3 regions of the Actinoallomurus sp. NPDC050550 genome follow, and region 2 is predicted to be linked to each of the others. Evidence: riboswitches for the same ligand, from Rfam matches in the RefSeq annotation. Region 2 holds a riboswitch; each other region holds the start of a gene.
What was found. A riboswitch is a leader RNA that binds a small molecule or an ion and turns the genes downstream of it on or off. The one in region 2 is predicted to bind cobalamin.
Positions count from the first base shown of each region.

Region 1 (3,252 bases), on a different contig from region 2:
GACGCGCACGGACGACAAGGCTCCGCCGCCGGCCCTCCCACGAGGCCTGGACGACCGCGCGCTCCCGCGCACGGGTCGCTGGCAGGTCTTCGGACTCGCGGGCAGCACGCCTTCAGGCGCGTCCTACTGGCCGTCGCTTCCCGGGCCCGATCGAGCCCAGTGCTGTTGACGGCGGTCGTTCCCACTCACCGCTGCGGGGCAGTCCCGGCCTCTCACCGGGTTCCCTCTTACGACACCCGCCACATGATGCACAGGTGAACCAGCAACACGAGAACCATACATGTAGTGGCGATTGAAACGCATCACCACCAGATATTGGGTGTGTCGGGTAAGGAGCAGCGCAGCGCGGGCATGCCGAACGGCCCCCGGCGGTGATCCGCCGAGGGCCTTCAGGAGGTGTGGCCTACGCCGTGACCGGTGCCTGCGCGGTCCGGGGGCCTTCGGCCGTACGGGCGAGCAGCCGTTCGGCCATCGGCGCGAAGCACAGGCCGATCGCCGCCCACATGATCGCCTGCGCGGCCACCGAGTACAGGCGGAAGGAGAACAGCACGTCCGCCGGGAACCCCGGATAGACGATCTGCCCCTGCTGGTTCTTCAGCGGCAACGGTGTCTCCGTCGCGTGCCGGCCGTACTCGTGGACGTTCGCCGACAGATGCCCGAACGAGGGAAGCACGAACATCACGACACCGAGCGCCGCAACGCAGGCCAGCCCGGCCAGCAGCGTCGCGTTCCAGTTCCCGAAGCGGGGCTTGAGCTTCTGGCCGAGCCAGACCGCCAGGATCAGGAACGCGATGGCGAACCCGACCATCAGCAGGAACAGGCCGCCTCGGTCGCGGATGGTCTCGTGGTGACCGATCGCGGGCGGGTCGGCCGGATACTTGGCGAAGGGGATCAGGTAGAACCCCAGGAACCCGCCGAGGGCGACCAGCAGCGCCAGCGTCCGCGGCCGCAGGTTCCCCGTGCGGCCGCAGGCCAGGATGTAGGCCACCGCGTACAGACCGCCCATCGCGGCACCGAACAGGATGACGCCGACGCCGATGCCGACGTTCGCCTGGATGGTGCGACTGAAAATGTCCGGGTGGGCGGCCTCGGGCGTGATGCCCGCCGCCTTGTCGAGCATCGCCTGAGCGGCGTCCCGGCCGCTCTCGTAGTCGACGGCCGCCTGAATCTGCGGCTCGGCGAAGATCCGTGCGAAGACGAACGCGAGGATTCCGCCGATCGCGCCCACGAGCAGCCCACGCAGGATGAATCGCCGTTCCACGGCGTACTCCTTGAATTGTGGTGTCGCGGGCCGGATCAGTGGCAGGGGAATCCGAGGAGGTGCCGGGCGTCGTGAACGAACTCGTGAATGGCCATGTTGTTGCCGAAGACCGAGGTCGCGCCCTGGTCGACGCCGATGAAGTAGTACACGGCCAGGCCGAACAGCACGGTGCCGAACAGCCACAGTGCGGCCCGAGTACCGGACACCACCACTGGGGTCGTACGGGGAGCGGGCAGCGTGGTGGGGGTCGTCATGTCACAGCCTCCTCTAGGGATCCAGCGTCCCTGTCACGGGTGGAGCGCCTCGATGGCCGAGGGTCTGACTCTCCGACTCAAGGCCGGAACACAGTGGCGCGACCGTGCCGGATTTGCACCGGCTTCCTCTTACCATCACGTTCGTCCGGATCGTACGGCGAGAATTCGGCACCGTCAACGTCGCAGGAGGTCACCAGCCCATGACCGTTCGGCTCGCGCTCATCGCGCACGCGGCCACCCGCGCCACCCGCGAGGCCCGATTCCCCGACGACGAACCCCTCGACACGCACGGCGCCGAAGCGGCCACGGCCGCCGCGGTAACGTTGCGCCGTGTCACGGCGGCCTACTGCGGACCCGAGGAACGCTGCCGTCAGACCGCCGACGCGCTCGGCCTCGACGCGGCGACCGCGCCCGTCCTGGCCGACCTGAACGCGGGCACCTGGCGAGGCAGGAGCCTCACCGAAGTGGAGGCGGACCACCCCGCCGACCTGTACGCATGGCTGACCGACCCCCACGCGGCCCCGCACGACGGCGAGTCGCTGTCCGCGCTGATCGCCCGGGTCGCGCAGTGGTTGACCGAACTCCCCACCGACGCCACCAGGGTCGTGGCCGTCACCCACCCCGCGATCATCCGCGCCGCCGTCCTCCACACGCTGGGCGCCCCACCCGAATGCTTCTGGCGCCTCGATGTGACCCCCCTGTCCCAGACCTGGCTGACACGCCACGGCGGACGCTGGCAGCTACGCGAGACCGGTCACGCACTATGAGCGGCGTGCGCCCGCGCGGCCGGCGAGGAGTTCGGCGAGCAGGTTCTCCCATTGCCCGGCGATGGTGGTGACGTCGTAGCGGGCGGCGGCCTGGTGGGCGGCCGCGCCCATGGCACGACGCTTGGCGGGGTCGTCGATGAGTTCGCCGAGGGCGTCGGCCAGTGCGTCGGTGTCAGCGGGTGGTACGAGGAGTCCGTCGCGGCCATGGGTGATGATCTCGCGGGGGCCTTGTGGGCAGTCGAAGCTGACGGCCGGGACGCCGCAGGCGAAGGCCTCGATGATGGTCATGCCGAAGCCTTCGAAGGATGAGGACAGCGCGAGAACGGATGCCTCTGCGAAGGCGGCGTAGATGTCGCTGGTACGGCCCATGAACGCGATGTTGTCGCCCAGGTCGTGCTGCGCGGCGACGGCGCGCAGTTCGCCGAGTTCGGGTCCGCTCCCGTACAGGCGCAGCGTCCAGTCGGGATGGGTGGTGCTGACTTTGGCGAAGGCCGTGATGAGCCGTTCGTAGTGCTTGACCTTGGCCATGCGACCGGCCGCGGCGATCACCGGGGCGTCCAGGCCGGAGGTCGGTTTGGTGCCCGCGGGCAGCGCGTTGGAGATGGCCTGCAGGCGTGTGGGCGCGTCGGCGAGGAAGTCGGCGTAGGCGCGCCGGTCGGCCTCGGTGAGGGTCACCAGGGCGTCCAGGCGTGGGTACCAGCGGCTCATGTGCTCCCGCAGGCCTGGGCGGTGCGCGTCCAGATGCAGGTGTTCTTGGCCGACCACGACGACGTCGCGCGGGGCGAAGCGGGCGGCCAGCAGGTTGAAGGCCGGGCGAGTGGTGATCAGCACATCGGTGTCCAGCCCGCGCAGGGCCCGCCACATCTCGTAGTCGCCGCGCAATGTGACCTCTGACCAGAGCCTCTCGCCGCGGGGCACCAGCCGGCTGTTGTGCCGGCTCAGTCTCGCCGCGAACCGACCGGGACGTACG
Region 1 is NZ_JBFAJC010000039.1:25,022-28,273, reverse strand. Features, by position in the region: cobalamin riboswitch at 63-279, opposite strand; gene AB0I04_RS38155 (CbtA family protein) at 404-1,261, opposite strand; gene AB0I04_RS38150 (CbtB domain-containing protein) at 1,297-1,515, opposite strand; cobalamin riboswitch at 1,555-1,686, opposite strand; gene AB0I04_RS38145 (histidine phosphatase family protein) at 1,716-2,282, shown strand; gene AB0I04_RS38140 (glycosyltransferase family 4 protein) at 2,277-3,252, opposite strand, start outside.
Region 1: it holds a riboswitch for cobalamin, as region 2 does, so the genes downstream of both, AB0I04_RS38150 (CbtB domain-containing protein) here and bluB (5,6-dimethylbenzimidazole synthase) in region 2, are expected to answer to the same signal.

Region 2 (3,252 bases):
GCCTCCCCGAATCCGCGCCGATCGATGCTTTACAGTCTGGTCCCCGATCAGCCTCATGCCATCGATCTCAAGGATGATGCCGCCGGATTCGGAGGTCATACCAGCACCTTAGGACTGAGAGCTTCCCGGCCCTACGTCTTACCGGGTACAGCCGGCCGCCGTGACCGCGAAGAGTCGATGCGCCGAAGTACGCTCGCCGAGTGACCGAACAGGTGCCGCGAGACCACAAGGCCCGCCGCTTGGAACAGCGTGGCCCACGCCGGTTGCGGGAGGTTCATCCGACCCGGCGTGGGTTGGTGCTGGCCTGGTGGGGATTCACCGCGACGTTCGCCGGGCTGCGCCTGTTGACTTGGGCGATCCACGTCCACGTCGCCGGGCTGGGCAATGTCCGGGTCGGTGGCGTGCACATCCACCATTACATCTGGGGCATCTTGGCGCTGATCGCTGTGGGAGCATGCGGGCTCGTCGAGCGCTCCCCTCGCTGGCGCATGTGGATGGGCCTGGCCTTCGGCATCGGGCTCGCTCTTGTCGTCGACGAGGCCGCTCTGCTGATCGAGCTCAAGGACGTCTACTGGGACCATGAGGGCGGGATCAGCGTGGCCATCGCGATCATCGTTATCGGCGTGGCAGGTAGTGCTCTCACCCTGACTCGAGCACCACGGACCGAGGCCGAAACGGGCTGAGCGCGACCCCGCGATCCGGATTCAGTGGCCTGCCGTCGATCCGGCTGCATGCCCTTCGTAAACCGTGCGCGTGGGGCGTTACGAACCCGCGGTGACCGACGATGACGCCCTGCGGGGCTCACCAGCGGTTGTGATGGATCGCGGCCTCCAAGGGGCGGCGGTGGCGCCAGCCGTGCCGTTCGAGATCCGGCACGGCTTCCAGATGGGTGACCGGCCCTACACACAGCCAGGCGACGGGCCGGATCCCGGTCGGGATACCGAGCAACTGACGCAGGTGCCGTTCGCGGTAGAAGGACACCCAGCCGACGCCCAGGTTCTCGGCGGTGGCGGCCAGCCACAGGTTCTGGATGGCCAGGCAGACCGAGTACAGTCCCGCGTCGGCGATGGCGTGTCGGCCCAAGACCGCGGGGCTGCCCCGGTCGGGATCGTAGGTGACCACGATCGACAGGCTGCTCTCCAGTACACCGTCGATCTTTATCCGGGCGAAACGGTCGGCGGCGGCCGTGGTGAGGGTGGCGGCGAACGTGGTGCGTTCGTGCTGGACGTGGTCGTAGAAGGCGCGCCGGACGGCCGGGTCCGCCACGATGATGAAGTCCCAGGGCTGGGAGAGCCCGACACTGGGCGCGGCGTGCGCAGCCGTCAGGATCCGGTGGAGGACGTCTTCTGGTATCGGCGCGCCGGTGAACTGGGCGCGCACGTCACGGCGACGGTGGACCACGTCGTAGATGTCGGCGTTCATGGGCAGGCTCCCGCTGCGTCAGGCCACCTTGGCGGTGGCCGATGGAGCGAGGCCGGTCTTCGGACTTCCGGATCGATGCCTGACCATCCGCCTTCCCGGCCTGGCGGCCAGTGGCTGCGCGTGCGCGCGTGGACGGCGGCTCCCCGGTTACCGCGGCGGGCCCGTGCCGGAATTTCACCGGCTTCCCGATTCTCCCCTCGTGGGGGCACCTCGCATCAGTTCATGCCAGCCGCGAGCGTATCAATCCCCGTCGCCCCCGAGTCGCCGGGCGTACTCGGGCGAGATCGGTCGTATTCGCCCGAAAACGGAGCCGTCCGGTGGTGAACCCGAATGCGGTGGGATTCGTATGCCTTACCGAGGAGTCGGCCTGCCGCCGATACCTGCGTCGGCATGTGCCCTGAGCGGGAGGGACGTCCCGCAGCACCTGGCCGGCGCGCCGCTGGACCCGGCGCCGCCCGCGATCTGATTCAGACCTAAGGAGAGCGATCTTGTCTTCGCAGTCAGGACCCGGCGAACGCGCGGAGTCGCTCGGTATCCGCCGGCCGGTGGAACTGCCCAAGGCGGACATCGAAGAGGCCGGAGACCTGGCGCCGGCCGGCGGCGCCGAGCCGGCCCATGAGGGCGACCGGTCCGCCACCGAGGAGAAGAAGGCCGGCGAGACCCAAGAGCGGCCGAAGGACACACCGTCGGCGGCGAAGGAGCAGGAGGACCCCGCCCCGGACACGGACGCCGCGGTGGCGGTCGCACCGCAGATCGGTGCGGTGAACGCCGAGGAGATGCCGCCGGACCGGCCGAAGAAACCCGTGCTGGCCGCGGTCGCGATCGGCGGGGCCGTCCTGCTCGCGGTCCCGATCCTGCTGATCGGCACGGGCTCGCACCACGCCAGGAAACACCCCACCTCGGCTGCGGCCGACAGGGTGCTGTCCGGCAACGGCCAGCAACCTCCGCCGGGCGCGTACACCTCCACGTCCCCGTCGGCCACCCCGACCTCGACACCCTCCGCACAACCGACGCACAAACCGGCGGCCACCAAGAGCGCCGAGCCCAGGGCACCCGGCAAGCCTTCACCTCGCGCCGATGCGGCCCACAAGGGCGGTCCCTCGAGCAGAGCGGCCCGCAAGGGCGTTCCGGCGGGTGAGAAGCCGATGTCGGGCGGGAATCCGTGGGCACTCGAAGTGCATGCGCCATACGGCCTCAACCCGGGTAAGACCCTGCGCACGAACCGCCTCGCGTTGACGATGCAGACGGGCGGCGACCTCGTGCTGCGCGGCACGAGCGGCGCGATCATCTGGTCCACCGGGACGCATCAGGCCGGTGCGTACGCCGAGTTCCAGGCCGACGGCAATCTGGTCGTCTACGCCGGCAAAGAGGCGGTCTGGGCGTCGGGCACGTTCGGCCACGATGGCGCGACGCTGGTGCTCCAGGCCGACGAAAACCTGGTGATCTACAACGGCCACGATGCGACATGGGCGACCAATACTCACGGGTGAATCCGCGACCGAGCGACACCGCTCGCGGCAACCTTCCCTGCCCGGACGGCCGTCGAGTTCGCCGTTGACGACCAGCCGCCTTATGTCCTGTCATGACGCCGCGCCCCGCAAGTCGGCTTGTCCCGCGACCTTCGGGTTCAGCCGCAGTGGTAGAGCCGCTGCGCCGCCGTGGCGTCACCGAAGAACGCCGGAGCGGACGGGTCCTCGGATGCGGAGCCCGCGTACGCACTGGCGGGTACGGCCGTGCACGCGGTGCTCACCCAGGAGGTGATCGCCGCGACCTGAGCGGCACCACCGCCTCGTCGGCCCTCGCCGCCGCCGAGCAGCACATAGTGCAGGT
Region 2 is NZ_JBFAJC010000046.1:67,726-70,977, forward strand. Features, by position in the region: gene AB0I04_RS41545 (hypothetical protein) at 201-683, shown strand; gene bluB (5,6-dimethylbenzimidazole synthase) at 802-1,422, opposite strand; cobalamin riboswitch at 1,455-1,650, opposite strand; gene AB0I04_RS41555 (hypothetical protein) at 1,911-2,912, shown strand; gene AB0I04_RS41560 (glycosyltransferase family 39 protein) at 3,050-3,252, opposite strand, start outside.

Region 3 (3,252 bases), on a different contig from region 2:
GGGGGACACCCGGCCAGGTCGTTCCAGTCGCGGGCCAGGTGCGCCTGGTCGTAGTAACCGCAGGCGGCCGCGACGTCCGCCAGGGGCGGCCGGCCGGGCCGCTGGAGCAGCTGTTTGGACCGCTCGAACCGCATCACGCGGGCGGCCTCCTTGGGCCGCAGGCCGTACTCCGCGGCGAACCGCTCGCCCAGGTGCCGCCGGCTCCAGCCCACCTCGCGTGCCAGGTCGGCGATCCGTACGGTGCCGTCGGTCTCGGCGAGCCGCCGCCAGGCGTACGCGATTTCGGGCGCCGGTCCCGGCAGCCGGCCGATGCCGCGCGACAGCACGTCCTCGACCACGGCGAATCGCGCCCGCCAGGTGCCGGCCTCGGTCAGGCGTTCGACCAGCTCGGCGGCCCGCGGGCCGATCAGGTCGTCGAGGGACAGGACGGCCCCGCCGATCGCGCCGGCGGGCAGCCCGAACAGGGAGCGCGCCCCCTCTGGCGTGAGGTCGAGCTGGATTCCGGCCAGGTCACCGTCGTGCGCGATGGTCACCGGCCAGGTGTGCATGCCTCCCACGAGGGCCATGAAGGCCGTCGGCGTCCGGTCCGCGCCGACGAGCGTACGGGTCGGTGCGTCCAGGCCGAGGATCACGGTCAGGTGCCGAGACGGGAGCCCCCGATGCGTCCCCGGGGCGAAGCCCTCGTACCGGTAACCGACGCAGCGCGCCACCGACGGTGCGAGCCGCACCGACGGCCGCACCCGGGCCGTCTGTTCGACGGTAGCGCCACTTCCCATGGCCTCCACGGTAACCGGCGGACAGCGGAAACGGCGGCGCTCGCCACCGATACCGGACTGGGCCACGCCGCACCGACCTGGATCGCCGCGCCGGACCTCGCCGTGGCCGTCGCCTCCGGCACCCTCGACCGCCGCGACCGTCCGTCCCGCGAAGTAGTCAGGCATTGTGCTGTTCCCATGGCCGACGCTCACGTCCGGTAGGGCGCGGCGTACACCTCGCTGTCGGCTCGGAGGACGATCTGGCGAGAGTTTCATCCAAGGGATGGGGTGACCTGCGGCGGTGCGGGGCGAGGGTGGGCCTCGTAGACTGGGCGCGCGACGGCGAAGGGAAGGAACCCGGTGTGAATCCGGGGCTGTCCCGCAACTGTGACCGGGTAGCGAACCCGCGTGTACGGCCACGGCGATCAGCTGGAAGGCCGCGGGGGAGCGGTGACCTGGGAGTCAGGAGACTTCCCGCCGTCGGCGACCTTTCACCCGAGCCGGGGCGAGGACCCCCGAGGGAAGGAACGACGCGTGCGTGTCCTGCTGCTCTCAACGGCCGATACCGAACTCCTGTCGGCCCGCTCCGCGAACGCCGGATATGTGACCGGCAACCCGTCCCGGCTGGACGTCGCCGACCTTGACGGGCTCTGCGAGGGCGCCGACGTCGTGGTCGTCCGGCTGCTCGGGGGGCTGAAGACCTGGCAGGAGGGCGTGGAGGATCTGCGCCGCCGGGGCCTGCCGCTGATCGCGCTGGGCGGGGAGGCCGCTCCGGACGCCGAGCTGATGGCGCTGTCGACGGTGCCCGCCGGCGTCGCCGCGGAGGCGCTGGACTACCTGCGCGAGGGCGGCGTGGACAACCTGCGGGAGCTGGCCCGCTTCCTGTCCGACACCGTGCTGCTCACGGGTGAGGGCTTCGAGCCGCCGCGGCGGATGCCGGCGTACGGCGTGCACCAGACCGGGGTCGAGCCGAAGGACGGCCGGCCGACCGTCGGCGTCGTCTTCTACCGGGCGCACGAGCTGTCCGGCAACACCGCCTTCGTGGACACGCTGTGCGAGCGGATCGAGGAGCTGGGCGCGAACGCGCTGCCCGTCTTCTGCGGCTCGCTGCGCTCCGCCGACGAAGAGCTCCTAACACTGCTGGGCCGGGCGGACGCTCTTGTCGTCACCGTGCTCGCCGCCGGCGGGGCGGTGGCCGCGGACGCGTCGGCGGGCGGCGACGAGGACGCGTGGGACGCCGGGGCGCTGGCCGCCCTGGACGTCCCCGTCATCCAGGGGCTGTGCCTGACGACGTCCCGTGCCACCTGGGAGGCGTCGGACGCGGCGCTGTCCCCGATGGACGCCGCGATGCAGGTCGCGATCCCCGAGTTCGACGGCAGGCTGATCTCGGTGCCGTTCTCCTTCAAGGAGGAGGGACCGGACGGCATCCCCGTGTACGCCGCCGACCCGGAGCGGGCCGCGCGCGTCGCCGGGATCGCCGTCCGCCAGGCACGCCTCGGGCACACGCCGGTCGCCGAGCGCAGGCTCGCGATCGTGCTGTCGTCGTACCCGACCAAGCACGCCCGCGTCGGCAACGCCGTCGGCCTGGACACGCCCGTCTCGGCGGTCCGCCTGCTCGCGGCGCTGCGGGAGGCCGGCTATGACGTCGGCGACCATCCCACCGACGGGGACACGCTGATCCACTCGCTGATCGCGGCGGGCGGCCACGACGTCGAGTGGCTGACCGAGGAGCAGCTGCGCGCCGCGCCCGCCCGGGTGCCGCTGAAGGACTACGAGCGCTGGTTCACCGCGCTGCCGGAGTCGCTGCGCGAGGGCATGCGCGAACACTGGGGCGAGCCGCCGGGCGAGCTGTACACCGACGACGACGAGATCGCGCTGGCGTCGCTGCAATTCGGGAACGTCGTGCTCATGATCCAGCCGCCGCGCGGGTTCGGGGAGAACCCGGTGGCGATCTACCACGACCCCGATCTGCCGCCGTCGCACCACTACCTGGCGGCGTACCGCTGGCTGGACGAGGTGTTCGGCGCCGACTCGGTGATCCACCTCGGCAAGCACGGCACGCTCGAGTGGCTACCCGGCAAGGGCCTCGGGCTGTCGGCCGAGTGCGCTCCGGACGCGGTCCTCGGCGACCTGCCGCTCGTCTACCCGTTCATCGTCAACGACCCGGGCGAGGGCACCCAGGCGAAACGGCGCGGCCACGCCGTGGTCGTCGACCATCTGGTGCCGCCGATGGCGCGCGCCGACACGTACGGGGACCTGGCCAGGCTCGAACAGCTCCTCGACGAGTACGCCACCGTCCAGGCGATGGACCCGGCGAAGCTGCCCACCGTGCGCGCCCAGATCTGGACGCTGGTCAAGGCCGCCGAGCTCCACCACGACCTGCACGTCAGCGACGAGCCGGGCGAGGGCGACTTCGACGACTTCGTCCTGCACATCGACGGCTACCTCTGCGAGATCAAGGACGTTCAGATCCGCGACGGCCTGCACATCCTCGGCC
Region 3 is NZ_JBFAJC010000008.1:213,135-216,386, forward strand. Features, by position in the region: gene AB0I04_RS14325 (helix-turn-helix domain-containing protein) at 1-776, opposite strand, end outside; cobalamin riboswitch at 1,106-1,228, shown strand; gene cobN (cobaltochelatase subunit CobN) at 1,290-3,252, shown strand, end outside.
Region 3: it holds a riboswitch for cobalamin, as region 2 does, so the genes downstream of both, cobN (cobaltochelatase subunit CobN) here and bluB (5,6-dimethylbenzimidazole synthase) in region 2, are expected to answer to the same signal.